2 regions of the Planococcus sp. PAMC 21323 genome follow, and region 2 is predicted to be linked to the other one. Evidence: a T-box and tRNA genes for the amino acid it is inferred to sense, from the RefSeq annotation. Region 2 holds a T-box; the other holds one or more tRNA genes.

Region 1 (15,247 bases), 970 kb from region 2:
CAGTGTCAGTTGCTTCATTAGAAGTTTTACTTGATGAAAAATTATCAGAACGCTCTCAAGAACTAGGTGAATATTTCATGGGCAAATTACGTGAAATCACACACCCTTCTGTAAAAGAAGTTAGAGGCCGTGGGTTATTTATCGGTATGGAATTAACAGAAGCAGCAAGACCGTATTGCGAACAGTTAAAAGAATTAGGTCTATTATGTAAAGAAACACATGATACAGTTATTCGTTTCGCTCCACCTTTGATTATCACAAAAGAAGAATTGGATTGGGCGATCGAACGCATCCAAAAAGTATTCGCTAATTAAGTTCTTCATGGTAAATAAATCTCCAAATGTGTTACACTAGTTGCTGAGTAAATACTAATTATAAAGAGGCGAATTAATACAATGGCTGAAAACTTGAACTTGTTGACGTCTACGCAGGATGTTATTAAAACTGCATTAGATAAGCTTGGATACGAAGAGGCGATGTACGAGCTTTTAAAAGAACCAATGAGAATGTTAGAAGTACGCATTCCGGTCCGTATGGATGATGGCAAAACAAAAGTCTTTACCGGATTCCGCGCACAACACAGTGATGCGGTTGGTCCGACAAAAGGTGGAGTTCGTTTCCACCCGGATGTAAATCGTGAAGAAGTAATTGCCTTATCAATGTGGATGACATTAAAATGTGGAATTGTAGAATTACCTTACGGCGGAGCAAAAGGTGGCATTATTTGTGACCCACGCGAAATGTCCATGCACGAGATTGAGAAATTGAGCCGTGGATATGTCCGCGCAATTAGTCAATTTGTTGGACCAAACAAAGATATTCCAGCACCAGATGTATTCACCAACTCACAAATCATGGCTTGGATGTACGATGAATACAGCAAAATTGATGAATTTAACTCACCTGGTTTTATTACAGGTAAGCCGATTGTTCTTGGTGGATCTCAAGGCCGTGACAAAGCAACTGCTCAAGGTGTAACCATTTGTATTAACGAAGCAGCAAAAAAACGTGGTTTGGATATGCAAGGTGCACGCGTTGTTATTCAAGGTTTTGGGAATGCAGGAAGTTTCCTTGCGAAATTCCTTCATGACGCAGGTGCGAAAGTAGTAGGGATTTCAGACGCATATGGTGCTCTTCATGACCCAGATGGTTTGGATATTGATTATTTACTAGATCGCCGTGACAGCTTTGGAACAGTTACTACATTGTTTGACAACACCATTACAAATAAAGAATTATTTGAATTGGATTGTGACATTTTAGTACCTGCAGCTATCGCTAATCAAATCACAAAAGAAAATGCTAACGACATTAAAGCTTCTATTGTAGTTGAGGCAGCTAACGGCCCAACAACTGCAGAAGCAACGAAAATGCTAACAGAGCGTGGTATTCTTTTGGTACCTGACGTTCTAGCAAGTTCTGGTGGAGTTACAGTTTCTTACTTTGAGTGGGTACAAAATAACCAAGGTTATTATTGGACACAAGAAGAAGTCGACGAAAAACTTAACAAGAAATTAATCGACGCATTTGAAAACGTATATAACGTGGCAACTACTCGTAATATTGATATGCGTTTAGCAGCATATATGGTCGGCGCTCGTAGAACTGCAGAAGCTTCACGCTTCCGTGGTTGGGTTTAAGACATAAAAAACCGCCTGGAATTTATTCCGGGCGGTTTTTCCGTCTCAATCTTTTGCAATTTACTTGGCATAACTTCATAATATGATTTGAATAGAGGAGGATGATTGGATGAACGCATTTTCATTTTACAACCCAGTAAAACTTATTTTTGGTCAGGGTCAGCTTAAAGCTGTGAAAGAAGAGTTGCCGAAATTTGGTAAGAAAGTATTGCTAGTATATGGTGGAGGCAGCGTTAAAAAAAGCGGTCTTTATGACGAAGTTATTCAAACTTTAGCTGAAGCTAATCTTGAAGTTTTTGAACTAGCAGGAGTCGAACCTAATCCACGTATTTCAACCGCTAAAAAAGGGATCGAAATTTGTAAAAAAGAAGGCATTGATATGCTGTTAGCAGTTGGTGGAGGTTCAGTTATTGACTGTACAAAACTTATCGCTTGTGGCGCGAAATACGACGGCGATGCATGGGACCTAGTTTCTCGTAAAGCACAGCCAGAAGAAGCCCTACCTTTTGGAACAGTATTAACTATTGCTGCAACAGGTTCAGAAATGAATGCAGGATCAGTTATTACAAATGAAGAAACTCAAGAGAAATATGGCTGGGGAAGCCCGTTATCATTTCCACAATTTTCAATACTAGATCCAACATATACGTTAACAGTACCGGAAAACCACACAGTTTACGGAATTGTGGATATGATGTCTCACATCTTTGAACAATATTTCAATGATGCAACGAGCACGCCAGTTCAAGACCGGATGTGTGAAGGTGTGTTGAAAGCAGTGATCGAAACAGCGCCGAAATTAATGGATGACCTTCAAAGCTATGAGCACCGCGAAACAATTATGTTCGCAGGTACTATGGCATTGAACAAATTCCTCGAAATGGGTTATAGAGGAGACTGGGGTTCACATAATATCGAACATGCAGTGTCTGCAGTTTACGACATCCCACATGCTGGCGGATTAGCAATTTTATTCCCGCAATGGATGCGTCATAATGTAAAAGTAAATCCAGCTCGTTTTGCTCAAATGGCAGTTCGCGTATTTGACGTAAATCCAGAAGGTAAGTCAGAAGAAGAAATCGCTTATGAAGGAATCGATCGCTTGTCAGCATTCTGGACTTCATTAGGCGCACCAACTCGTTTAGACTACTATGATATCGATGATTCAAAAATCGATTCAATGGTTGATAAAGCGATGGTCTATGGTGAGTTCGGTAACTTTGCAAAATTAAAAGGCGAAGACGTAAAAGAAATTTTACAAGCTTCACTATAAGAAAAAAGGCTCAGCGCTTAAGCGTTGAGCCTTTTGTTTATTTTGGATTAAGATTTTCTGGACGTTTACTTAAATGCTTCCAATGTGTTTCACCATCATCTGCATCAAGTGAAACGATAACGTCATCTACACTTGGTTGACTTAGAATTATTTCTGCTAAACGATCTTGTAAAGCATCAGCTTGAATCACAGTTAGTTGTGGATCGACTTCAATTTTAGTTTCCACATGAAGGAATTCTCCTTCTTTCACTACTTCTAACTCGCGGATGTCTCGAACATCGGGATGATCACTTAAGATGTGAGCGATGTGGTTGACCATTTGTTCATCTGTTTCACCGATTGCTCCACGTGCATTATCCATAAAGACTTTGCCGACAACATACAGCATCATAAGACCGATTGCGATAGACGCAGCACCTTCAACTTGTAGAAACCCTGTATAATGTGCAATCAATACAGCAACCAATGCTAAAACCCCACCTGCAGTAGCGACTAAATCTTCTAAGAACACTAATTTTGTAGCAGGTTTTGCTCGATTTAAATGGGCAAAGCTTGTTGTAAGAGGTGCCATTGCTCCACCTGTGACTCCTGCTTCATGCAGAATTTCTTTACCCGCTTTATATAGAACAAAAAATTCAAGAAGAATAGCGATAGATAATACCACGACACTTATAATGAATCCTTCAGCTTCTACTGGAGCGGATAATTGATGCCATCCTTCAATAATTGTTTCATAAGCCATGACTCCAACGATAAGTACCGCACCTAAGAGTACAATATTCAATAAGCGCCCAAAACCATTCGGGAACTTTTTTGTTGGTGCTTTCTTAGAAAGAGCTGAACCGATAAAAACAAAGTATTGGTTAGCCGCATCTCCGATCGAGTGCATTGTTTCAGCGAACATGGCAACGTTTCCGGTAAAAAAGAATGCTACACCTTTCATAATTGCGATAAATGTATTAATGATTGCTGCCGTCAATGACGGCTTATTGCCCTTTTTCAGTAAACCAAAAAACTCTTTCATAAAACTCCTCCTAAATTAAATTAGTTCAATTTCTACTTCCTTAACTTTTTCCATATCCGATAGTTCTTGATAAAGATCAATGGTATCTTTATCGTTTGAAACAGACATACGAATTGATAACTCATGAGAAGAAAAAGAGCTTTCCTTGTCTGAATGGGTAATGGACAAACTTTCTACAATAGAACCACCTGCTTTTAATTCATCTAACACCTCCCGAATAGCTGAACGTTCAGTAACCACTACTTTAATGTTTGCTTCGACCATTTTTAGCCGAGTTGGTCCGAATTTAAAAAGAAGTGGGGGTAACACTTCTATTGCAAAAAGAACAATAAGTACTGCTGTTACGGCTTCGATATAAAATCCTGCTGCAACAGCAATACCAATTCCACCTGCACCCCAAATCATAGCTGCGGTCGTTAACCCCGAAATAGAATCATTTCCGCGCTTTAAAATCACGCCAGCTCCTAAAAATCCAATACCTGAAACGATCTGTGAGGCTAGACGTAAAGGATCCATTGTAATATTAACATTATCATATTCACTGCCTTGTGCAATATAGGCAGATTCAATGGAGATAATTGTGATTAAACAACTAAATGTTGAAATAACGATACTGGTTTTTAATCCAACAGGTTTTCGTTTTAATTCTCTTTCTAAACCAATTACTAAACTCAATAGAGCAGCTATAAGAAGTTTAAAGAAAGTTTCTAATGAAGAAACTTCCAAAGCACTGAAAAACTCCATAAAGAAAACCTCCATTTATATTATCTTATATTGATTCTGGATGTAGAAAGTGGCAAACTAATTTAGTGGCTGTCGGTAAAGAAAGATTAGAAGAAGAGGTGTGGACATGGAAAAACCGGCTATTCATCCATATATCCCTATCATTATAGGGGTTTTCTCGGTAGCATTGTCAGCAATTTTTGTGAAGATGACAACTGCGGATTCTGGAGTAACAGCTTTTTACCGTATGTTATTCTCTGTATTAATCATGAGTCCGGTCTTCTTACTAAAATATACCCATGAAATCAAAAAGTTAAGCAAAAGAGATTGGATTTTTGCTTCGGTAGCTGGCGTATTTTTAGCATTTCATTTCATTCTATGGTTTGAATCGCTTAATTACACATCGGTAGCCAGTTCAACGGTGCTTGTGACATTGCAACCCTTATTCGCTTTTGCGGGTACGTATTTCTTTTTCAAAGAGAAACTCTCTATTAAAACGCTCCTGTCTGGTGCAATTGCAATATTGGGTAGTGTGTTAATTGGGTATGGCGATTTCAAAGTAAGTGGAAGTGCTCTTTATGGAGATTTATTGGCCTTAATTGCTTGTGCGTTAATTACAACTTATTTGTTATTTGGTCAAGATGTACGCAAGAGATTGTCGTTAGTTACATATACATTTGTAGTTTATAGCATCAGTACAATAACATTATTCTTCTATATTGTATTAAAAGGAGAGTCATTCGGACCTTATCCAACTTCGGAATGGATGTGGTTTTTATTATTGGCAATCATTCCAAACTTGTTAGGACACACTTTATTCAATTGGGCTTTAAAGTGGGTAAGTACGAACGTTATCTCGATCGCTATCCTTTTTGAACCCATAGGTGCTGCTATACTTGCCTATTTTATACTCGGGGAATACTTAACGGTATCTCAAATTGTTGGGGGAAGTGTAGTGTTAGCGGGGATTATGCTGTTTGTTACAGACTACAATAAAATTAAAAAGTACTTTTTAAAAATAAAGGCTTGATTTTTCGCGCGTGGCGGTTTATATTTATATATGTCCTTAAGACAACTCGGAAAAATATTTTGAAATAGTATTGACATCGAGATTGAAACAGGATATATTAATAAAGTCGCCAATGAGCGCGGCAAACAAATTGAACCTTGAAAACTGAACAGCAAAACGTCAACAAATAGCAACGGTCGCGCAAAACGGCCCGCGCAAAACTTACTGATCAGCCTTACGCAGATCAAAGCGAATCGTGCGTCTTCGGACGGCGATACGCCAGCAGTATTGAGCAATCAACACTACTCTATAATGGAGAGTTTGATCCTGGCTCAGGACGAACGCTGGCGGCGTGCCTAATACATGCAAGTCGAGCGGAACATTGGGAGCTTGCTCCCATTGTTTAGCGGCGGACGGGTGAGTAACACGTGGGCAACCTGCCCTGCAGATCGGGATAACTCCGGGAAACCGGTGCTAATACCGAATAGTTTGCGGCCTCTCCTGAGGCTGCACGGAAAGACGGTTTCGGCTGTCACTGCAGGATGGGCCCGCGGCGCATTAGCTAGTTGGTGGGGTAATGGCCTACCAAGGCGACGATGCGTAGCCGACCTGAGAGGGTGATCGGCCACACTGGGACTGAGACACGGCCCAGACTCCTACGGGAGGCAGCAGTAGGGAATCTTCCGCAATGGACGAAAGTCTGACGGAGCAACGCCGCGTGAGTGACGAAGGTTTTCGGATCGTAAAACTCTGTTGTGAGGGAAGAACAAGTACCAACTAACTACTGGTACCTTGACGGTACCTCACCAGAAAGCCACGGCTAACTACGTGCCAGCAGCCGCGGTAATACGTAGGTGGCAAGCGTTGTCCGGAATTATTGGGCGTAAAGCGCGCGCAGGCGGTTCTTTAAGTCTGATGTGAAAGCCCACGGCTCAACCGTGGAGGGTCATTGGAAACTGGAGAACTTGAGTGCAGAAGAGGAAAGTGGAATTCCATGTGTAGCGGTGAAATGCGTAGAGATGTGGAGGAACACCAGTGGCGAAGGCGACTTTCTGGTCTGTAACTGACGCTGAGGCGCGAAAGCGTGGGGAGCAAACAGGATTAGATACCCTGGTAGTCCACGCCGTAAACGATGAGTGCTAAGTGTTAGGGGGTTTCCGCCCCTTAGTGCTGCAGCTAACGCATTAAGCACTCCGCCTGGGGAGTACGGCCGCAAGGCTGAAACTCAAAGGAATTGACGGGGGCCCGCACAAGCGGTGGAGCATGTGGTTTAATTCGAAGCAACGCGAAGAACCTTACCAGGTCTTGACATCCCACTGCCCGGTGTAGAGATACACTTTTCCCTTCGGGGACAGTGGTGACAGGTGGTGCATGGTTGTCGTCAGCTCGTGTCGTGAGATGTTGGGTTAAGTCCCGCAACGAGCGCAACCCTTGATCTTAGTTGCCAGCATTCAGTTGGGCACTCTAAGGTGACTGCCGGTGACAAACCGGAGGAAGGTGGGGATGACGTCAAATCATCATGCCCCTTATGACCTGGGCTACACACGTGCTACAATGGACGGTACAAAGGGTTGCCAACCCGCGAGGGGGAGCCAATCCCATAAAACCGTTCTCAGTTCGGATTGTAGGCTGCAACTCGCCTGCATGAAGCCGGAATCGCTAGTAATCGTGGATCAGCATGCCACGGTGAATACGTTCCCGGGCCTTGTACACACCGCCCGTCACACCACGAGAGTTTGTAACACCCGAAGTCGGTGAGGTAACCCTTGTGGAGCCAGCCGCCGAAGGTGGGACAGATGATTGGGGTGAAGTCGTAACAAGGTAGCCGTATCGGAAGGTGCGGCTGGATCACCTCCTTTCTAAGGATAAATTCGGAACCGAGTTTTCTCGGGGTTGACGTTTTGCGTTCAGTTTTGAAGGTTCACCTTCAATGGCAACATTGAAAAAAATCTTCTTATCAGTAAGACAATTATACTCAAGAGGGCCTATAGCTCAGCTGGTTAGAGCGCACGCCTGATAAGCGTGAGGTCGATGGTTCGAGTCCATTTAGGCCCACCATTCTTCTTGGGGCCTTAGCTCAGCTGGGAGAGCGCCTGCCTTGCACGCAGGAGGTCAGCGGTTCGATCCCGCTAGGCTCCACCAATCATTTTGTACGCAGAAATGATGAACTTGTTCTTTGAAAACTGGATAAAACGACATTGAAACAAATGCAAGAAATTCAAGTACGCGTGACCATTGGTCACAACTTTTTAATTAACCATTGGTTAAGTTAGAAAGGGCGCACGGTGGATGCCTTGGCACTAGGAGCCGAAGAAGGACGGCACTAACACCGATATGCTTCGGGGAGCTGTAAGTGAGCGATGATCCGGAGATTTCCGAATGGGGGAACCCACTACCTTTAATCGGGTAGTATCCATGTGTGAATCTATAGCACATGAGAAGGCAGACCCAGGGAACTGAAACATCTAAGTACCTGGAGGAAGAGAAAGCAAATGCGATTCCCTGAGTAGCGGCGAGCGAAACGGGATCAGCCCAAACCAAGAGGCTTGCCTCTTGGGGTTGTAGGACACTCTATACGGAGTTACAAAAGGTAGGATTAGGCGAAGCGACCTGGAACGGTCCGCCACAGCGGGTAACAGCCCCGTAGCCGAAAACCCTACCCCTCCAGAGTGGATCCTGAGTACGGCGGAACACGTGAAATTCCGTCGGAATCTGGGAGGACCATCTCCCAAGGCTAAATACTTCCTAGTGACCGATAGTGAACCAGTACCGTGAGGGAAAGGTGAAAAGCACCCCGGAAGGGGAGTGAAATAGATCCTGAAACCGTGTGCCTACAAGTAGTCAAAGCCCGTTAATGGGTGATGGCGTGCCTTTTGTAGAATGAACCGGCGAGTTACGATTACATGCAAGGTTAAGCTGAGAAGGCGGAGCCGCAGCGAAAGCGAGTCTGAATAGGGCGCCAGAGTATGTAGTTGTAGACCCGAAACCAGGTGATCTACCCATGTCCAGGGTGAAGGTAAGGTAACACTTACTGGAGGCCCGAACCCACGCACGTTGAAAAGTGCGGGGATGAGGTGTGGGTAGCGGAGAAATTCCAATCGAACCTGGAGATAGCTGGTTCTCTCCGAAATAGCTTTAGGGCTAGCCTCAAGATAGAGAATCCTGGAGGTAGAGCACTGTTTGGACTAGGGGCCCATCCCGGGTTACCGAATTCAGACAAACTCCGAATGCCAGTGATTTATGCTTGGGAGTCAGACTGCGAGTGATAAGATCCGTAGTCAAGAGGGAAACAGCCCAGACCACCAGCTAAGGTCCCCAAATATCCGTTAAGTGGAAAAGGATGTGGCGTTGCTTAGACAACCAGGATGTTGGCTTAGAAGCAGCCATCATTTAAAGAGTGCGTAATAGCTCACTGGTCGAGTGACACTGCGCCGAAAATGTACCGGGGCTAAACGGATTACCGAAGCTGTGGATGGATCTCGTAAGAGATCCGTGGTAGGAGAGCGTTCTAAGGGCGTAGAAGTCAGACCGGAAGGACTGGTGGAGCGCTTAGAAGTGAGAATGCCGGTATGAGTAACGAAAGACGGGTGAGAATCCCGTCCACCGAATGCCTAAGGTTTCCTGAGGAAGGCTCGTCCGCTCAGGGTTAGTCGGGACCTAAGTCGAGGCCGATAGGCGTAGACGATGGACAACAGGTTGATATTCCTGTACCACCTCCCCGCCGTTTGAGCAATGGGGGGACGCAGAAGGATAAGGAGAGCGTGCCGTTGGTTGTGCACGTCCAAGCAGTGAGGCGTGGAATGAGGCAAATCCCATTCCTGATACGTTGAGCTGTGATGGCAAGAGGGTTTACCCTTAGAGTCCCTGATTTCACACTGCCAAGAAAAGCCTCTAGCGAGGCGGGAGGTGCCCGTACCGCAAACCGACACAGGTAGGCGAGAAGAGAATTCTAAGGTGAGCGAGTGAACTCTCGTTAAGGAACTCGGCAAAATGACCCCGTAACTTCGGGAGAAGGGGTGCTCTGGTAGGGTGAATAGCCCGAGAGAGCCGCAGTGAATAGGCCCAGGCGACTGTTTAGCAAAAACACAGGTCTCTGCAAAACCGTAAGGTGACGTATAGGGGCTGACGCCTGCCCGGTGCTGGAAGGTTAAGAGGAGTGCTTAGCGCAAGCGAAGGTGCGAATTGAAGCCCCAGTAAACGGCGGCCGTAACTATAACGGTCCTAAGGTAGCGAAATTCCTTGTCGGGTAAGTTCCGACCCGCACGAAAGGCGTAACGATCTGGGCACTGTCTCAACGAGAGACTCGGTGAAATTATAGTACCTGTGAAGATGCAGGTTACCCGCGACAGGACGGAAAGACCCCGTGGAGCTTTACTGTAGCCTGATATTGAATTTTGGTGCAACTTGTACAGGATAGGTAGGAGCCTGAGATTCCGGAGCGCCAGCTTCGGAGGAGGCGTCAGTGGGATACTACCCTGGTTGTATTGAAATTCTAACCCACAAGCCTGATCGGCTTGGGAGACAGTGTCAGGCGGGCAGTTTGACTGGGGCGGTCGCCTCCTAAAGAGTAACGGAGGCGCCCAAAGGTTCCCTCAGAATGGTTGGAAATCATTCGTAGAGTGTAAAGGCAGAAGGGAGCTTGACTGCGAGACGTACATGTCGAGCAGGGTCGAAAGACGGGCTTAGTGATCCGGTGGTTCCGCATGGAAGGGCCATCGCTCAACGGATAAAAGCTACCCCGGGGATAACAGGCTTATCTCCCCCAAGAGTCCACATCGACGGGGAGGTTTGGCACCTCGATGTCGGCTCATCGCATCCTGGGGCTGTAGTCGGTCCCAAGGGTTGGGCTGTTCGCCCATTAAAGCGGTACGCGAGCTGGGTTCAGAACGTCGTGAGACAGTTCGGTCCCTATCCGTCGCGGGCGCAGGAAATTTGAGAGGAGCTGTCCTTAGTACGAGAGGACCGGGATGGACACACCGCTGGTGTACCAGTTGTTCTGCCAAGGGCATCGCTGGGTAGCTATGTGTGGCCGGGATAAGTGCTGAAAGCATCTAAGCACGAAGCCCCCCTCAAGATGAGATTTCCCATTGCGCAAGCAAGTAAGATCCCTCAAAGACGATGAGGTAGATAGGTTCGAGGTGGAAGCGTGGCGACACGTGCAGCTGACGAATACTAATCGATCGAGGACTTAACCAACAAACTGTAGGCGAAGATCTTGCATGTTCCAATGTCGTTTATCCAGTTTTGAAAGAATAAGAAAAAGTTTTTGAAAAAAAGCTTGAATAAACCAGTGATATACTGGTATAATGAATCTTGTCTTTCAAAACCAAATAGTCCAGTGATGATGGCAAAGAGGCCACACCCGTTCCCATCCCGAACACGGCAGTTAAGCTCTTTTGCGCCGATGGTAGTTGGGGGTTTCCCCCTGTGAGAGTAGGACGTCGCTGGGCAATACATATCGGAGGATTAGCTCAGCTGGGAGAGCATCTGCCTTACAAGCAGAGGGTCGGCGGTTCGATCCCGTCATCCTCCACCATTTTTTTGCCGGAGTAGCTCAGTTGGTAGAGCAACTGACTTGTAATCAGTAGGTCGAGGGTTCGACTCCTTTCTCCGGCACCACTATTTCGAGCCATTAGCTCAGTTGGTAGAGCATCTGACTTTTAATCAGAGGGTCGAAGGTTCGAATCCTTCATGGCTCACCATTTTATTCTAAATTTAATAATGCCACGCGGGTGTGGCGGAACTGGCAGACGCACTAGACTTAGGATCTAGCGCCTTCGGGCGTGGGGGTTCGACTCCCTTCACCCGCACCATTTTTTGCGGAAGTAGTTCAGTGGTAGAACGCCACCTTGCCAAGGTGGAGGTCGCGAGTTCGAACCTCGTCTTCCGCTCCATATGATTTTCAACGTTACCGACCCTTAGCCGGGGTGGCGGAACTGGCAGACGCACAGGACTTAAAATCCTGCGGTAGGTGACTACCGTACCGGTTCGATTCCGGTCCTCGGCACCATTTACATCAATAGCATCATGCGCCCGTAGCTCAATTGGATAGAGTACTTGACTACGAATCAAGCGGTTAGAGGTTCGAGTCCTCTCGGGCGCACCATATTTTTTAAAAAACTCAGCACCTAAGTTCGGGAAGTAGCTCAGCTTGGTAGAGCACTTGGTTTGGGACCAAGGGGTCGCAGGTTCGAATCCTGTCTTCCCGACCAAACAATGGGGCCTTAGCTCAGCTGGGAGAGCGCCTGCCTTGCACGCAGGAGGTCAGCGGTTCGATCCCGCTAGGCTCCACCAACTCATTACATTAAAGATCCCGGCGGCGTAGCTCAGCTGGCTAGAGCGTACGGTTCATACCCGTGAGGTCGGGGGTTCGATCCCCTCTGCCGCCACTTTTTTAGGACCTTTAGCTCAGTTGGTTAGAGCAGACGGCTCATAACCGTCCGGTCGCAGGTTCGAGTCCTGCAAGGTCCACCATTTGTATTTTATCACGGAGGAATACCCAAGTTTGGCTGAAGGGATCGGTCTTGAAAACCGACAGGGGAGTCAAATCCCGCGGGGGTTCGAATCCCTCTTCCTCCTCCATTTTTTCTAAATGTGTGGACAATTATTTTTAAAAAATGTTGGATATTAGTACCTATATTATTGTCGCGGGGTGGAGCAGTTCGGTAGCTCGTTGGGCTCATAACCCAAAGGTCGCAGGTTCAAATCCTGCCCCCGCAACCAAATGGTCCCGTGGTGTAGCGGTTAACATGCCTGCCTGTCACGCAGGAGATCGCCGGTTCGATCCCGGTCGGGACCGCCATTTTTATTTAATGTAGTGGGTCAGTAGCTCAGTCGGTAGAGCATTAGATTGAAGCTCTAAGTGTCGGCGGTTCGATTCCGTCCTGACCCACCATTTTATGCGGGTGTAGTTTAGTGGTAAAACCTCAGCCTTCCAAGCTGATGATGGGGGTTCGATTCCCCCCACCCGCTCCATAATTATTACATATGGGCCTATAGCTCAGCTGGTTAGAGCGCACGCCTGATAAGCGTGAGGTCGATGGTTCGAGTCCATTTAGGCCCACCATTCCGAAGTAGCTCAGTGGTAGAGCACCGCACTGTTAATGCGATGGTCGTAGGTTCGAGTCCTACCTTCGGAGCCATACTGGGGAAGTACTCAAGTGGCTGAAGAGGCGCCCCTGCTAAGGGTGTAGGTCGGGCAACCGGCGCGAGGGTTCAAATCCCTCCTTCTCCGCCAGTATTTGGCCCCTTGGTCAAGCGGTTAAGACACCGCCCTTTCACGGCGGTAACACGGGTTCGAATCCCGTAGGGGTCATCATAAAAAAGAGTCATGCATTTAATTGCATGACTCTTTTTTTCGTTTTAGTTGAATTTTGACTATGAAGAACCATTCCAACCATCACAATCACAATCCCAATTAATGATAATCCTGAAGGTAACGCTATCGATAAGAAAAGAATTTCTCCAGCTAAAGCAAATAAAACTTCCATTGACTGAGTTGCTTCAACTACACCTAACTTCTGCATGTTTCCTCGAACAAGATCTGTAGCTTTGAAGAATAATACTGTGGCAATTACGCCCGAACTAATCGCAACAATTAAGGTTTGGAAGCTTTGTGAAGCAGATGGTCCGCCAACTGTAAGTAATCCATATAGCGACAATATAAACCAGAAGGGAAGACTTGCTAATGTCATTCCTAAAACTCTTTGATAGGCATCCAATCTACCGTCGCAAACTTCCATCATCTTTCTGTTACCGAGTGGGTAAGCGAATGCTGCCAGAAGAACAGGGACGAAACCAAGCCACAATGTGGCAGAAGAGACGATCGCGATATTTTCTAACTGCATGAGACTAACTCCCGCTAATATAATAAAAGAAATTAGTAGTCCTTTTACTGGAATTTTACCTCTTAGCTGAACTGCTCCTTCTTTAGTATGTATAGTGATGAGAAATAAGGGAGCAAGCAGTGTACCTGCAATGATCGTAATTTGCCAAGTGCCTGCGATTAACCACCCAGGAGAATAAGCTGCTGCAAAACAAAGAGGAGCATAAAATAATCCAAATCCTACAAAGCTCCATATGAGCCATGCTTTTTTGCTTTTGTTCATTTCTTGTAATAAAGGTTTTAAGTTTTTTCTGGATATAACGATTAATAGTAAGAAAGGAATCATGAAAAGATAACGTAAAGAAGCACTCCAAATCCAACTACCGCCACTAGCTTCCATTGTGGCATTTAATACAAATGTAAATGCGAAGAAAAATGCGGCAATGATACCAATTATAATGGGTTTCACTTAATATACTCCTTACTAAGTATTTTGAATTATTTATCAACTATAACGCATAAACGATAGTTCTACAAAACTTTATTTGGATACAAAAAAAGGGATTTCAGCTGAAATCCCTTTTGATATTCTAATTAAAGAAGATATTCAATTAGTAAACCAACACCAAGTAATAAAGCAAATAGTGTATTTGTTTTTCCTGTGTCTTGCATGGCGGGCATAACTTTTAACGGTGCTGTATGACGTTTGAAAATTTGAACCACTTTAATCGGTTTTATGATGCTAAGGAAAACGAGTAAAGTCCATGGGGTTAATGTTCCTGCAATAACAAGAACTATAATCCAGGCATAGGCTAAAACGAAAAATGCCATCAGTATGTTCACAGCAGTCGGTCTTTTGACTAAAATCGCAAGTGTTTTACGCCCACTTTCTTCATCTCCAACGATATCACGAATATTATTAGCTAGCATAATAGCTGCTACTAACAACGTACTTGGTATAGCTAAAAGAGAAGCTTCAAGTGTGATCATGCCGGTTTGGATATAAAAGGCGATAATAACAATTAAATAGCCCATGACTACGCCTGAAAAAAGTTCGCCAAATGGCGTATAAGCAATCGGGTAAGGACCACCTGTATAGAAGTAGCCAATTGCCATAGAAACTGCACCTACAACTAAAAGCCACCAGCTAGTTTGTGAACAAATGTAAATGCCGATAACTGCAGCAATACCATAAAAAACGAATGCTAAAGCTAAAACAGTTTTTGGTTTTACTCCATTTCGAACTATGGCACCGCCAATCCCGACAGAATTTTCATTGTCTAGACCTCTCGCAAAATCGTAATATTCATTGAACATATTGGTCGCTGCTTGGATCAATAAACTGGCAACAAGCATAGATAGGAATAAAATCCAATCGATCGGGGAATACTGTAAAGCAATCATCGTTCCAAGGAATACGGGAGCGAACGAAGCGGTTAGTGTATGCGGACGTGTTAATTGCCACCATACGCGCCATCCGCTATCTGCTTGTAGTGAATGTGTCATCTTAATCTCTCCTTTAATTCTTTCCACTCTTCATTGTACTTTAAAATAGTGTGGAATACAGCAAATGATGTGCTGATTTTAGCAGAAAAGAGTATGATAGAGGGTAGAGATTAAAAAGTGAAACAGTGAGTGGAATAAACTAGACTATTGTCTTAAAACGGAGGTAATCAGGTGAATTCAGAATCGTCTTCATCGACCCAGCAATTTGCGACAGACCAGTTTGAAGGCTATCGCTTTTACACTGAAA
Region 2 (15,247 bases):
CACTAAAACATCTTCATCTTCATAAATAATTTCCAAATCTAAATCTTCAGGAACTACATCTAATTCTTCCAATTCAGGTGGAGTGACAATGATAATATCTTGCAAACGTACTTTGTAATTCGGTTTTACAGTTTCTCCGTTAACTTTTACTGCACCTTCTTTGACCCAATTGCTGATCTGTGAACGTGACCAGTCTCCATCTATCGATGACACAGCTTTATCTACTCGTTCGCCGGCCATTTCTTTTGTAATTTCAATCGTTAAATCTTCCATTAAGACACCTTTTTCTTTTGTTGTTTTTCGTCATAAATAATATAAATAACCATCAATACGACACCAATCGTTAATGCAGCATCTGCAATATTAAATATTGGGAAATCATAATCAATCACAGGAATTAGCACATCAACAAAATCTACTACTTCTCCCCGATACATCCGATCGATAAAATTGCCAACTGCGCCTCCTAAGAGAACCATTAAGCTTAACTGAAACAAAGGTTGCCCTTTTGCATGTTTATGAAAATAATAAAGTATTCCGATGATAACCGCTATAGTAATAATAGCGAACAGCCACATCTGTCCTTCTAGCATACCCCAAGCGGCGCCACGATTTCGGTGCGACAACCATCCAAGATACGGGTCAATGACCGAAATCCGTTCACCCAATTCCATATTTTTCAGTACTAACCATTTTGTCCATTGATCTAATGCAATTATGAATAGTGCAATTCCATAATAAATAAACATCTGTATCCTCCGTCAATTCAGCAGTCAATCTATTTTAACACACTGACAGCAAAAAAAGTAAAGGGCCTGGAGCAGCCGGATTTCGACGCTCCAAACCCTTCTTAAATTTAGTGTTATTAATTAAGCAAACTGTGTTTCTACAACACTGGCACAGCGAGGGCATAATGTTGGATGTGCTTCACTTTGACCAATTTCTTCAGAAATAGTCCAGCAACGTTCACATTTTTCACCAGTTGCTTTTTCAACAGTTACAGAAACTTCATTAATTTTTACAGCATGTTCTGGTGCTTGATCTTGTGTTCCACCGTATTCGTATTTCGATACGATGAACAATTGAGCAAGATTTTCGTCTGTAGAAGCTAGCAATGTAGCAAGTTCTTTGTCGCCAAAGACCGTTACTTTCGCTTCTAGTGATTTACCAATTGTTTTAGCTGCACGCGCTTCTTCCAATGCTTTTAACACATCATCGCGAACGTCCATAAATTTGCTCCATTTGTCATTTAATCCTTCAAACGCTGGGTTTGAAACAACTTCTGGGAAATCCGTCAATTGAACACTTTCTTCTTCCACAAAGCTCAAGTAAGACCATAACTCATCCGCTGTATGAGGGATGATTGGTGCTGCTAATTTTAAAATTGACATTAACGAATCAAACATTACGGTTTGCATCGCACGACGATGTGGATGATCTGCATTTTCAATGTAAACAACGTCTTTTGCAACATCCAAGTAGAATGAACTTAAATCGTTAGCACAGTAATTGTTTAATGCATGATAGATTGTTGAAAACTCATATGTTTCATAACCTTTACGTACAGTTTCTACCATCTTCTGCAATTTCATCGCCATGTATTGATCCATTTCACGCATGTCTTCAAATGCAACACGGTGCTCTTGTTCATTAAAATCTGCTAAGTTTCCGTGGAGGAATTTCAGCGTGTTGCGGATTTTGCGGTAAACTTCTGAAACTTGTTTAAAGTTTTCATCAGATACACGAACGTCTGCTGTGTAATCTACCGATGCAACCCAAAGACGAAGAATATCTGCGCCCATTTGGTTCATGACTTTCGACGGAACAATAACGTTACCAAGTGATTTACTCATTTTGCGACCATTGCCATCAAGAGTAAAGCCGTGGCTCAAAATACCTTTGTAAGGCGCGTGACCATTGATAGCAACACTTGTCGTTAATGACGAGTTGAACCAACCACGGTATTGGTCAGATCCTTCTAAATAAAGATCTGCTGGATATTGAAGATCTTCCCGTTCAACAAGAACACCTTGGTGAGATGATCCTGAATCAAACCAAACATCCATAATATCCATTTCTTTTGTAAATTCACCGTTCGGGCTACTTGGGTGAGTAAATCCTGGTGGTAATAATTCTGCCGTTGAACGTTCAAACCAAACGTTTGAACCGTGTTCGCGGAACAATTTTGCAATATGTGCAATGGTTTCTTCTGTGATAACAGGATCCCCATTTTCAGCATAAAATACTGGAATTGGAACGCCCCATACGCGCTGACGTGAAATATTCCAATCTCCACGATCGCGTAACATGTTGAACAAACGTGTTTCGCCCCATGCTGGTGTAAATGATGTTTCTTTAATTGCTTTTAAGATTTGGTCACGGAATGCTTCAATCGATACAAACCATTGAGCCGTTGCACGGTAAATTACCGGTTTTTTCGTCCGCCAGTCATGCGGATACGAGTGCGTGATAAATGTTAGTTTTTCAAGCGCGCCTACTTTTTCTAATGCTTCTGTTACCGATTTATTGGCTTTGTCATAAAACTCGCCTTCAAATCCAGGTGCTTCAGCTGTCATCACTCCGCGCTCGTCAACTGGGCATAAAACATCCAATCCGTATTTTTTACCGATTAAGAAGTCATCTTCACCATGTCCAGGTGCTGTATGAACACAACCAGTACCTGAATCCGTCGTTACGTGTTCGCCAAGCATTACTAACGCAGTGCGATCATAAAGTGGGTGTTTCGCAAGAATATGCTCTAGTTCTTCACCTTTGATAACACGAACAACTTCTGGATCTGTCCAACCTAGTTCTTCTGAAACTTCTTTTAGTAACTCCTGTGCTACAACATAAAGAGAGCCATTGACAGAGACTTCTGCATAATCTAATTTAGCGTGCACAGCAATTCCAAGGTTAGCTGGAATTGTCCAAGGTGTAGTCGTCCAAATAACGAAGTTTGTTCCTTCTGCTAAAACGCCTTTACCATCTGTAACAGGGAAAGAAACGTAAATAGAAGGAGATTTTTTATCATGATATTCAATTTCAGCCTCAGCTAGTGACGATTCACTTGATGGTGACCAATATACAGGCTTCAATCCTTTGTAGATATAACCTTTATTAGCCATCTTACCAAACACTTCGATTTGTCGTGCTTCATAAGCTGGTTTTAATGTCACATAAGGATTTTCCCAATCGCCACGAACACCAATACGCTTGAATTGAGAGCGTTGATTGTCGATTTGTTGGAAAGCATATTCTTCACATAGCTTGCGGAATTCCGCTAAAGACATTTCTTTGCGGTTTACACCTTTGTTTGTTAACGCTTGTTCGATCGGCAAACCGTGCGTGTCCCAGCCTGGAACGTATGGTGCATGGAAGCCCATCATCGAGCGCGAGCGAACGATCATATCTTTTAATACTTTGTTAAGCGCATGGCCCATATGCAAATCACCGTTCGCATACGGAGGTCCATCATGAAGAACGAAAAACGGACGACCCGCAGTACGATCTTGCACTTGTTTGTAAATATTCATGTCTTCCCATTTTTGTTGCATTTCTGGCTCACGATTCGGCAAATTGCCACGCATTGGAAAATCTGTTTTTGGCATCAATAAGGTATCTTTGTATTCCATTTCTATTCCTCCTGTAGGCATAATAAAAAGCCCCCCATCCCTGGTAAAGGGACGAGAAGCTTAAACTCGCGGTACCACCCTTGTTGCAGCTAGATAGCTGCCACTCGATCGCCGTAACGTGGCGTAGACGGAATTGGTTACTAGTATTCACCAATTCTGCTCAAGAGTGATGTTCGTCAATGTGACCGCATCAGGCTTTCACTATCCCTGATTCGCTTTAGCGTTCTGCATAAACTACTGTCTCTATCAGCGCGTTTTTTTGTATGTCGTAATTATAGTTTTAGAAAGGCTTAGAGTCAAGAGTTCGTCTCTTCTTTGTCTTTCTCAATCTTCTCTAAATTTTGTGTATCAATATTGTATTCCAATAATGTATCCCAATCATCTGTTTCGATCAAGTCTAGTTGAGCCTCAACGAGCATTTTGAAACGATTTTTGAATATACGAGATTGTTTTTTCAGTTCTTCAATTTCTGTTGCTATGCGACGTGCTTTAGTCAATGACTCATTAACTATGCGATCAGCATTTTTCTCTGCTTCTTTTACAATCAATTCAGCTTCTTTTTGTGAATTACGACGAACTTCTTCTGAAGCTTCTTGTGCAACAAAAATTGATTTTTGCAATGTCGATTCAATTGTATTGAAATGACCCACTCGTTCGTCGGTTGAACGCAACCGTTCTTCAAGAGCTGCCTTGTCTTTAAGCAAAATTTCGTAATCTCTCATAACTTGTTCCAGGAATTCATTTACTTCATCTTCCTGGTATCCACGGAATGCACGGCTGAATTCTTTGTTATGTATATCTAACGGGGATAATGGCATTGAGTAAACCTCTCCTTAACTAGTAATCTTATCTTTCTATTATACCGTTCATGACTCTAAATTTCAGTATTATTTCGTAATTTTTCCAAGCCGTCTAGTTTTTTGTTTCTAGACGGCCGATTTGCAAGCGAACTTTGTCTTTTTTCGTTCGTCCTTCGATCATAATCAATCGAACTCGACCAAACCCTCTTGAAGATATCATGTCCGATTCATGGAGTTCAAATGAAGGTTGTTCTTGCAAAGTCCAATTGACTTTCACTTTCCCTCCGTGAATTAAAGCTGCAGCTTTTTGACGTGAAATATTATAAACAGAACTCATTACTGTATCCAGTCGCATCGAGCTGACGGTATAAGACTCTTCTGTCCACTCTTCGCTTGTCTCGATCATTTCTGTAACATCTGATAGTTCATTTAATTGAACTTTCACTTTTGCGGCACTCACAAAATTACTTTGCATATACGGACTAATTTCATTCATAACAGCAAGCTGAACGCGTTCATTATCAATACGAATGTCCCCAAATTTGCTTCGATCAAGTCCAAGTGACATTAACGATCCCAATATATCAGGATGACGCAAATTAACAAACTTTGACGGGTATTTTAACTCGAAAACTGTAATATTAAAATCTTCTTGTTGGGGCTCAAAATAAGAAGGATACAGCAATACACGTTGTCGTTCTGCATCTTTAAAAATCCCCGAAGCCATCATTTTTACATCAGTTGACCCCATCACTGCTTCTACGATAAATCGCTGCCGCGGATCAAGAAAGTCCGTTACCTTTGGTGAATAACGGTCTTCAACTTCACGAAGCCATCCAGAAACTTGTTCAATAAACTGCTGCTCTTCTTTTCTGAAATGCTGAAATATCTCTTCCATATCAATGCTCCTTCAAACCAGTTTTTCAAGAAAAAAACCTCACGTCACGTGAGGTTTTGAATCAAGCAAAGAACCTAAATAATACGATAATCCCTTGGCTTGCCAAATTTAAAGTAAAAATCGCGACAATCGGTGAAATATCAATCATACCGATTGGTGGGATAAAACGTCTAAAAATATCTAAATAAGGATCAGTAATTTTGGAAATCATTTGTCCAAAACTAGACTCTTTAATGCTAGGTACCCAACTCATAAATACACTCACAATTAGAATGTAAAAATAGATATTAATAGCTGATAGTATTAAATTTAATAACGTTAACATATTCTTTTATGGCACCTCTCTTATTGTTGCTCGTCGTAATAATAATCTGAAATGGCGCCATCCACTTCTACAGTGTCTGGTACGCATAAGAAAATATCCGTTCCAATACGTTGAATGTCTCCACCAAGAGCATAAACAGTTCCACTTAAAAAGTCGATAATCCGCAGACCTTGATCTTTTTCAATGCGTTGAAGGTTGACAACTACGGCTTGCTTGTTTTTTAAGCTTTCTGCGATATCTTGTGCTTCAGCATAAACCCTCGGTTCTGCTAAGCTAACTTTTGAAGATTTTGAAGCTCCTTGCATACTGACTAAATTAGACACATTGGTCTCCTCCACTTTCTGGTGCCGTTCTTTCGGTGCTTTTTTCTGCTCTTGTATAGCAGCTGGCTTTTCATATCGCGGAGCAGGTTTTTGTTGTTTAACGGGTTGCTCACGTACTTGTTGTTCTTCTTCTTCATACTCATCTAAATAAAAGAAATTTTTGAATTTGTCTTTCACGCCCATTTTTTTGCCTCACTTTCTGCCCCAACCAATGCTGTACCAATTCGGACAAAACTAGCTCCTTCTTGAGCAGCAATTAAGTAGTCGTTAGACATGCCCATCGAACATTCTGTACATGGTGCATGTGCCCATTTTTTCTCAGACACTTGAAGTTGGAGTGATTTTAATCCTTTAAATGCTTCACGAATTATAGTTTCATCAGTTGTATTTGGTGCCATAGTCATCAATCCAACCACTTTAATATTGTCATAAGTTTCGAGCGATTTGATAAAGTTTATCGTATCTTCGGGTTCGATACCACTTTTCGACTCTTCTCCTGACACATTTACTTGAACAAAACAGTTTATAGGTCGGTTTGCACGCTTTTGAATTTCTTTTGCCAAACTTAATCGGTCTAACGAATGTAAATAATCAATTTCGTTTATGACATCTTTTACTTTTCTCGTTTGTAGATTGCCTATATAATGCCAAGACACATCTTCATCAATCGCTTCGATTTTTTTTGTCAATCCTTCTGGACGGTTTTCACCCAGATGATGAATCCCTGCTTGAATCGCTTCTTCTGTGCGTTCAATGCCAACTTGTTTTGTTACTGCAATAATCTGTATCGTGTCATTTATAGCAGATAATTGTTCTGTAATTTCTTCAAATTTAGGTTTGATTGGTTTCATCTAGTCACAACTTTTCTTATAGAAGTCCAATATATTGTACCAAGTTTTAATTGATTTATCAATTAAGCTCTTTCTCTACAAAAAAACAGCTGCCCAACCGGCAGCTGTTTGGATTAACGTCTCTTTTGACGATTGCGTAAGAAAGTCGGAATGTCTAATGCATCGTCGCTATGTTTTTCTTGTCTTTGTGGCTCTTGGTTATAATAAGGTGGTTGTTCTTCACGACGTTGCTCGTCACGACGCTGATCTTCACGGCGTGCATCACGGATTGAAGGCGCTGGAGCCTGTTGTTGAATCGACTGCACACGGCTTGAATTCAATCCAGATCCTCTTGGCGTTCTTGGTTGTAGCTGCTCTTCATTAAATCCAGTCGCAATAACTGTCACGATAATTTCATCTTTCAAGTTATCGTTAATAACAGAACCGAAAATCATGTTAACTTCTTCATCAGATGCAGAAGCTACAATATCAGCTGCTTCTTGAACTTCATAAAGGCTAAGGTTAGATCCGCCTGTAATGTTCATTAAGACTCCTTTAGCACCGTCAACTGAAACTTCAAGTAATGGACTTGAAACAGCTTTTTTAGCCGCTTCAGACGCACGGTTTTCTCCAGAAGATACACCGATTCCCATAAGTGCAGAACCTTTGTTAGACATAATCGTTTTAACGTCGGCGAAATCCAAGTTGATCAATCCAGGAACGGCGATCAAATCAGAGATACCAGATACACCCTGGCGTAAAACATTATCCGCTTCGCGGAAAGCTTCAAGCATTGGTGTGTTTTTATCAACGATTTCAAGTAAACGATCGTTTGGAATAACAATCAATGTATCAACTGATTCTTTCATCGTTGCAATACCACCGATTGCTTGTGTTGAACGTTTACGACCTTCGAAAGTAAATGGACGAGTAACGACACCAACAGTCAATGCCCCAAGTTCTTTTGCGATTCCAGCAATAACTGGTGCCGCACCAGTTCCTGTTCCGCCGCCCATTCCTGCAGTTACGAATACCATATCGGCTCCGCGCAATGCTTCTTCAATTTGCTCTTTGCTTTCTTCTGCTGCTTTTTTACCTACATCAGGGTTAGCACCGGCTCCAAGACCGCGTGTCAATTTACCACCAATTTGAAGACGCACTTCTGCTTTAGATAAGTTTAAAGCTTGAGCATCTGTGTTTACTGCTATAAATTCTACACCTTGTACTCCGTGTTCGATCATACGGTTTACGGCATTGTTACCACCGCCACCTACCCCAATAACTTTAATTACGGCTAGTGCATCAATATTTGTATCAAATTCCAACATTCTTTTTCCTCCTAAGATTGCTTAGCTTTTATAGTTGCAAGCTAGATGCAACATTGATTTTATTCAAAGAATCGATCAAACATCTTTTTAGCTTTTGTTACGACACCTTCAGAATTTTGCTTTGGCTGCTTTTGCTTCTTAGGTTGTTGTACTTCTTGATGTTCTACTTTTGCAGCTCCGGCAACAGCTCCAGCGTTTCCAATACGGCCATAGAAAACATCTTCCATGTATGCATATTGAATTAAGCCAACTGCTGTCGTGTACTGTGGTTCGCGAACGCCGATAAATTCTGGTGTAAATAGACGAACGCGAGTTTGCAGAATATTACGCGCAAGTTCTGGCAGTCCATCCAATTTAGCCGTGCCGCCTGTTAAAACGACTCCTCCTGGCAAGTCTTGTACGCCTAAGCGGTAAAACTCATCTAAAATCAGTTCAAAAAGTTCTTCCAGGCGAACTCCGATTATTTCAGATATGTATTTTTGATTATACTGTTCTGTTGAATCAGATCCAATAACTGGAACTTCAAAAACTTCATCTTCTGAAGCATCTTCAAAAAACGCATGACCATGTTCAAGTTTAATTTTTTCAGCTTGATCTGTCGGTGTCTTTAAAATAATGGACAAATCTTTTGTAACGTGGTCGCCTCCAACTGGAATTACGGTAGAAGCAGTTAAGTGGCCTTCTTGGAAGATAGATATAGAAGTAGATCCTCCGCCGATATCGATACACGCTGTGCCATGATTTTTCTCATCTTCAGTCAACGCATAACTTCCTGCTGCAAGCGGTTGAACGTAAATATCACGTATTTCAAGCCCCGCTCTTTCTACGCATCGAAGTACGTTGTGTAAAATTGTTTTTGAAGTTGTCACCATTGTACCATCCATTTCAAGGCGAATACCAATCATGCCTCGAGGATCTTTGATTTCTCCTAAATGGTCAACAATGTATTGCTCAGGAATGATGTTTACCAATTCCCGTTCTGGTGGTATTGACATTACTTGTGCCGCTTCTAATACACGATCTAAGTCCTCATCGGTAATTTCACGATTTTCACTGTTTACTGCCACAATCCCTTTAACTGGTTGCAATACTGCTTTGTTAGCTGGGATTCCTAATACTACTTCGTGAATCGATTTACCGATCATGCGCTCTGCTTGATCAACAGCTTTTTTAATGGACTGAACCGTTGCATCTATGTCAACAATCGCACCTTTTTTTATCCCATTAGATTTTACATTTCCGACACCAATTACATTCAATGACTTGTTAGCCATTTCTCCGATTAAAACTTTAACGGAAGACGAACCGATGTCTAAACTTACATATAATTCTGATTGACTCAATTCGTGGCACCTCCTTATTAAACTACTGTACTTATATTCTATTGCATATCGTGCACCTTGTCTAAGAAAATCGCAAATCTTAAACAAATTTCCTCGAATTATTCAAATTGTTTCTCTAACTTCTTTTTTTTCAGCCCATTTTGCCAATATTATGCGTCGAATGACTGCAATATTTTGAAATAGCCGCACACCAAATGCAAATATCGCAGCTAAATACAAATCTACGCCTAGATGAACACCGAGAAAAGCAAGACCCGCTGCTAATGCAATGTTGAAAAAGAATCCAGAAACAAATACTTTATCATCATACACTTGTTGTAGATGAGCACGTATTCCGCCAAAAAGTGTATCGAGTGATGCTAATACGGCTATGGACAAATAATTGGCATATTCTGGCGGTATTTGCATGTCCGTTAGAAGTCCTAGCGATATACCGAGTATTAAACCTAAAATGGATAGCCACATCGCTATTCCTCCTCTATCGCTTGTAAATATTTAGTATCGATAATGCCGTCATATGCTTCAATTATCATATCGCTTTGTGGCGCCGAAACTGTTAGTGACATATTATCGATATAAAAATCATCTAGAATTCGTGATCCTAATAAATGATTATACAGTTTTTCCGAGTCTTCCATCGACTTCGAAATAATTTTTATCGAAAATGGTGGTGTTTCAACTGGTTTTGCATTTACAGACGTCTGACCGTTTATATCTCGTATCGATGTTGTATTTATGATCCGTTTGCCATCTACCGAAACATGAATTGCTTCATATCGATTGATTTCATTGACTAATCGGATCAGTAAATCTGGCGAAATTCCTTCGATTTCCAATCCTAACGCAACCGCTTCCATCGATGGTTCCACTAAAACTTCAAATCCAGGCCCAGTTGTTTCTGATAAACCAACAGCCGATCTAAGTTCTCCAGCTGTTTCACGTAATGCTTGCTCAGGGCTTTCATCTGCAGCTGTATTATATTTGTTTAAAGTTTCATCGAGACTACCTACTTCTGAAAGCAATTGAGAATGCAGTTTTTTCTCTCTTGATAACTCTTGTCTGACTTCCCACACATCCCGCGTATCACGCCTGTCTGGTTCATTGATCGTGTTGTATTGTACTGCGGTCATTAACCCGATTAAAAACATGATCGACGTAAAACGAGTAAAGATTTTTCTTTTCACAAAACTTCCTCCTTACTCATGATTCCGTAAGTAAAGCAGGCATTTTAACGATTAATCCTTCGTCCAATGTAACGATAATATTATCATTAACTAATTGATCCATAATCCCACCGGTTAACTTAATTGACGAAGACAACACTTTTGGTTCACCGATAGCTTCGATAATAAAAGGAGCTGGGTATTGCACACCATCTACCGTAATTACCGGTCCCGTACACACAATATAGGAATTGCTATGAATACGTTGACCGTTAATAGAAATCGCCTCAGCACCCGAGATGTACAATTCGTTAATCACTTGGAAAACATGACTTTCGTGAACGATATAATCATTTGGGTTAACTGAATTAGGGTTGTAATCACCGTCTTGTAGCGTTACTTTCAAACCGCTTCCTTGCACTGGCACAAGACCAAGATATCTCCTTAGTTCTTCTGCTTCTTTTGCGTATTCAGTATAACGATTTTCTCCATCTGCAAAAGATTTTTCGTATTCTTGAACATCACTTTGTTTGGCTTGTAATTCATCTCGCAAAGCTTTGTTACGCTCTTGTTGCACAATCAATTCTTTCCGGTATCGTTCTTCTTGTTCAAAAAAAGCACCACCTGTATAACCTTCCTCTTCTTTTGTAGAACTGGATAAGCTATAGGAGTAGGCCATAATAAATCCAAGAACTAAAAATACCAATGAAAAAACAATCGATTTGCTAATATTTTTTCGGTTATTCCTCTTCGGCGTTTTCATCTTCTATTGGATCCTCCTCTGCAAAACCATAAGCATCTGCATAAGAGCGGAAAAATATTCCAACTTCCATATCGATTACGCCTTTTTGATCTTTTTCTAATTGCGCAATGACAGATGGATAATAGTTTATCTTGTCAGCCAATGTGCTCAAAATCCCACGTACTTCGTTGCCATCATTCATATATAACGTAACAAAGTCCGCATCTTGTTCTTCTGAATCTAAAATAATTTGAGAAATTAATTGAAGAACCTCTGGCTTGATATCCGTTAATTGATCAATCAATTTGCCTCTTTTTTTCTCGTCATCAAAATTCGAGTAAATTGGACCATCGATCACCGTTACCGGTTGCTTAAGCGCTAAATTATTCGATAATACAATTTGGTAACTGTTGCCACGGTCTAAATAACCCATTTGAACGTATTCTTTTAATTCGATTTCAACACCGGTCAACCAGTTTTTTTTAACGGATGCGCCTTCCACCCATTCCAGCTTTTCAAGTTTTTGCGCTACAGTTCGTGTGTCAAAAGACCACATTGAATCTCCGTTCGCTAATCCACTTGCTGCCTGATAGCTTTCTTGATTAAAAAGAACAGCGCCTTTAATAGTGATGGTCTGGATCTCACTGTACTTCGACTGGCTGTATAAAAGAATGGCAAGCAAAGTGAGAAATATGATCAACAGCGCCACAAACTTGCGATTGGTTCTTTTTTTCCGTCGATCGCGGAGCGATGGGATGCGTTCTTCGATGTCAATCACTTTGTCCATAATTGCTGCCCCTTATCTTTTATTCGTTCGCTTCCGTCATTTGGTGGACCGCGGAAATGAATGCATCTCCTCTAATTTCAAAGCTATCATATTGATCCCAACTGGCACATGCGGGCGACAATAAGATGGTATCGCCATCTGCTGAAGCTTTGATTGCTTTTTCGACAGCATCATCCATTTTGCCCGCTTGGACAATAACCGGTACGCCGCTTTCATCTGCAAATGTTGTAAATCGTTTAGCTGTCTCTCCAAAAGTCACCAATACCTTGACGCGGTCCATAAATGGACGGATTTCATCCAATGAATGGTTACGTTCTAAGCCACCAGCCAACAAAATAATATTCTCTGGAAAAGCTTCTAAAGCACTTTTTGTCGCCAAAGCATTGGTGGCTTTTGAATCGTTGTAAAATTTACGACCTTGCCATTCTTTAATAAATTGAGAACGGTGTTTTACCCCTGTAAATGACGTTAAAACACGAATAATCGTTTCTTTTGTACCGCCTTGTAATAAAGTTGCCGCTGTCGCAGCTAAAATATTTTCTAAATTATGCTGACCTGCCAACATAATTTTCGAACGTTCAATTAGCTTTTCACCTTGCCAATATACATATTTATCATCCGCACTGACACTTTCTTCAGTACGTCCCTTGAGTGTAAAAGGCACTAGTTTAGCTTTGCAACTCTTTGCATGTTCGACTAATAATGGTTGATCAGCATTATAAATAAAATAATCATCCGCTGTTTGATTTAAAGTAAGTTTCATTTTAGATTCTCGGTAATCTTCAATCGTCCCGTGATAATCCAAATGTGCTTCATATATATTGGTAATAATTGCGATTGTCGGTCGGAAAGATACCGTCCCTTTTAACTGGAATGACGAAAGTTCAGTCACAATGATATTTTTTTCTTTCGCTTTTTCAGCTACTCCACTCGCCACTGTTCCGATATTCCCAGCAATTAATGGGTTTTTATTGTCTTGATTTAACATATGGAACAATAATGTCGTAGTCGTTGTTTTGCCGTTTGAACCAGTGATGCCGATAAACGGCGCTTCACTAATTAAATAAGCTAATTCAATTTCTGTCCATACGGGGATGTTCTTTTGCATTGCCGATTGAATTAGAATATTTGTATATGGAATACCCGGGTTTTTAACAACCAATTCAAAACCTTCTTCTAGAAGGTCTTCTGGATGTCTGCCGCAAATGACGGTAACCCCCATATTTAATAATTCCTGTGCTTCAGGATTTTCTTCAAATGGCTTAGAATCATTGACAGTTACAAATGCACCTAGCTTATTTAAAATTCGGGCTGCAGTAAATCCACTTTTAGCTAACCCAAGTACAAGAACTTTCTTTTGATATAAATGTGGAGCTTCTTTCATTTACATTACCTCCAAAAAGACGGCAATTGCCGCACTGATAAGACCGACTGACCAGAATACAAGGACTACTTTCCATTCCGACCATCCGCTCAATTCAAAATGATGATGAATAGGGCTCATTTTAAAGATTCGTTTTTGACGCAATTTAAAACTACCTACTTGCAAAATAACAGAAGCTGTTTCAATTACAAACACTAATCCAATTATTAACAGTAATAATTCTTGTTTTAGCAAAATCGAAACCATTGCTAATGCGCCACCTAATGCTAATGAGCCTGTATCCCCCATAAAGACTTTAGCTGGGTATTTGTTAAAAATTAAAAACCCAAGCAATCCTCCTGTCACAGAGAAAGTGAAAATTGCGATAGCCATTTCATCTTGATAAATTGCTAACGCGCCAAAAGCTGCAAATGCAATAGAAGCAGTTCCTGCTACTAAACCATCAAGTCCGTCTGTTAAATTAACCGCATTGGAGAACCCAACCAACCAAAAGATGATAAAGAACACATATAGCCATGATAACTCAATGGAAAAGTTTGTAAAGGGGATATTGACCCCTGTCTCAAAGTTACCATTACTTAAAACAAGGAATGATACGACTGCAATTATTATTTGAGCGATTAACTTTTGTAGCGAAGTTAATCCCAGGTTTCTCTTTAATACCACTTTGATAAAGTCATCCAAAAAGCCAATCAATCCGTAACCGAAAAGAACTAATAATAAAATCCATATTTTAGCTGATAATCCCCCAGCAATCAAAGCGACCACCAAAACAGTAATAATAATAGAGATTAAGAAAACAAGTCCTCCCATAGTGGGAGTACCTGTTTTCTTCATATGTGATTCAGGTCCTTCTTCTCGTATGCTTTGTCCAAATTTCATTCTTTTTAATAAAGGAATAAATAACGGCATTAGTACAACCGTTAGTAACAAAGTAATTCCGAGACTCATTAATATAAAAGTATTCATTTATATAACTCCTTTAAACACAAGGTTACTCAGTTGATCTATTTGTTTCTGATTCTGTATTTTCTTGTGTTTCTATATTTTGTTGTGTATTCGTATCGATTTCTGACTCTGCTTGTATTTCGATTTCAGTTTCTTCTACTGTATTTTCTGATTCAATACCATCTAAACTTTCTTGCTCAACCTGATTTTGATTATTGTCTTCTTTCTCTTTTGCTTGCGCGGGATAAAAAATCTCCGGCGGATAAAGTTCAATAATCACCGAATCACCTGCCACCACAAGTTGACCTTTTTCGATACTTTGTGTCATTGCATAGCCTTGTCCCGCAATTTCTAGTGCTAAACCGCTTAATGATTGGTAAGCAAGCAACTCACGTTTCGACCATCCTGTGAAATCAGGTAAAGTTGTATCGCCATCTGTTTTCAGAATCACTTGTCCATCCTTCAAAGCGGTATTTCCAGCTTCAGGATACTGAGAAACAACTTTCTCACTATCTCCTGTAACAACAACTTCTATTCCTAATTTTTGTAATTTTTCAGTAGCTTGTGTTACTGTACTGCCAGTATATTCTTCCATTTGAACTGTTACTGCTTCAGCCATATTTTCGGGTTCGATGTTCAAATACTTTAAGCTATTCTCCATAACTGAAGTGAAAATTTTTGCTACTGGTACAGAACCATACTCGTTAGCTGGCACATTAGGTTGTTGAACACCGATATAGATAA

What was found. The T-box of region 2 lies ahead of ileS (isoleucine--tRNA ligase). A T-box ahead of a tRNA ligase gene usually reads a tRNA of that ligase, here a tRNA-Ile.
Region 1: it has a tRNA-Ile gene. The T-box ahead of ileS (isoleucine--tRNA ligase) is inferred to sense a tRNA for this amino acid. The anticodon was not compared.

The regions. Positions count from the first base shown of each region.
Region 1 covers NZ_CP009129.1:1,008,815-1,024,061, forward strand. The annotation lists gene PLANO_RS05045 (ornithine--oxo-acid transaminase) at 1-314, shown strand, start outside; gene PLANO_RS05050 (Glu/Leu/Phe/Val family dehydrogenase) at 396-1,640, shown strand; gene PLANO_RS05055 (iron-containing alcohol dehydrogenase) at 1,750-2,913, shown strand; gene PLANO_RS05060 (cation diffusion facilitator family transporter) at 2,951-3,937, opposite strand; gene PLANO_RS05065 (MgtC/SapB family protein) at 3,953-4,681, opposite strand; gene PLANO_RS05070 (DMT family transporter) at 4,788-5,690, shown strand; rRNA gene PLANO_RS05075 (16S ribosomal RNA) at 5,979-7,528, shown strand; tRNA gene PLANO_RS05080 (tRNA-Ile) at 7,651-7,727, shown strand; tRNA gene PLANO_RS05085 (tRNA-Ala) at 7,736-7,811, shown strand; rRNA gene PLANO_RS05090 (23S ribosomal RNA) at 7,932-10,865, shown strand; rRNA gene rrf (5S ribosomal RNA) at 11,004-11,119, shown strand; tRNA gene PLANO_RS05100 (tRNA-Val) at 11,130-11,205, shown strand; tRNA gene PLANO_RS05105 (tRNA-Thr) at 11,213-11,288, shown strand; tRNA gene PLANO_RS05110 (tRNA-Lys) at 11,296-11,371, shown strand; tRNA gene PLANO_RS05115 (tRNA-Leu) at 11,398-11,482, shown strand; tRNA gene PLANO_RS05120 (tRNA-Gly) at 11,489-11,563, shown strand; tRNA gene PLANO_RS05125 (tRNA-Leu) at 11,591-11,679, shown strand; tRNA gene PLANO_RS05130 (tRNA-Arg) at 11,699-11,775, shown strand; tRNA gene PLANO_RS05135 (tRNA-Pro) at 11,805-11,881, shown strand; tRNA gene PLANO_RS05140 (tRNA-Ala) at 11,888-11,963, shown strand; tRNA gene PLANO_RS05145 (tRNA-Met) at 11,985-12,058, shown strand; tRNA gene PLANO_RS05150 (tRNA-Ile) at 12,067-12,143, shown strand; tRNA gene PLANO_RS05155 (tRNA-Ser) at 12,159-12,251, shown strand; tRNA gene PLANO_RS05160 (tRNA-Met) at 12,316-12,392, shown strand; tRNA gene PLANO_RS05165 (tRNA-Asp) at 12,396-12,471, shown strand; tRNA gene PLANO_RS05170 (tRNA-Phe) at 12,489-12,564, shown strand; tRNA gene PLANO_RS05175 (tRNA-Gly) at 12,571-12,644, shown strand; tRNA gene PLANO_RS05180 (tRNA-Ile) at 12,659-12,735, shown strand; tRNA gene PLANO_RS05185 (tRNA-Asn) at 12,737-12,811, shown strand; tRNA gene PLANO_RS05190 (tRNA-Ser) at 12,816-12,906, shown strand; tRNA gene PLANO_RS05195 (tRNA-Glu) at 12,913-12,984, shown strand; gene PLANO_RS05200 (DMT family transporter) at 12,998-13,963, opposite strand; gene PLANO_RS05205 (1,4-dihydroxy-2-naphthoate polyprenyltransferase) at 14,089-15,000, opposite strand; gene PLANO_RS05210 (isochorismate synthase) at 15,172-15,247, shown strand, end outside.
Region 2 covers NZ_CP009129.1:1,978,799-1,994,045, forward strand. The annotation lists gene PLANO_RS10005 (RluA family pseudouridine synthase) at 1-273, opposite strand, end outside; gene lspA (signal peptidase II) at 273-749, opposite strand; gene ileS (isoleucine--tRNA ligase) at 870-3,632, opposite strand; T-box leader at 3,677-3,891, opposite strand; gene PLANO_RS10020 (DivIVA domain-containing protein) at 3,929-4,450, opposite strand; gene PLANO_RS10025 (YlmH family RNA-binding protein) at 4,545-5,330, opposite strand; gene PLANO_RS10030 (YggT family protein) at 5,392-5,655, opposite strand; gene PLANO_RS10035 (cell division protein SepF) at 5,676-6,161, opposite strand; gene PLANO_RS10040 (YggS family pyridoxal phosphate-dependent enzyme) at 6,152-6,829, opposite strand; gene ftsZ (cell division protein FtsZ) at 6,943-8,136, opposite strand; gene ftsA (cell division protein FtsA) at 8,196-9,479, opposite strand; gene PLANO_RS10055 (small basic family protein) at 9,582-9,944, opposite strand; gene PLANO_RS10060 (DUF881 domain-containing protein) at 9,947-10,663, opposite strand; gene PLANO_RS10065 (DUF881 domain-containing protein) at 10,680-11,405, opposite strand; gene PLANO_RS10070 (cell division protein FtsQ/DivIB) at 11,383-12,171, opposite strand; gene murD (UDP-N-acetylmuramoyl-L-alanine--D-glutamate ligase) at 12,191-13,555, opposite strand; gene mraY (phospho-N-acetylmuramoyl-pentapeptide-transferase) at 13,556-14,524, opposite strand; gene PLANO_RS10085 (penicillin-binding protein) at 14,550-15,247, opposite strand, start outside.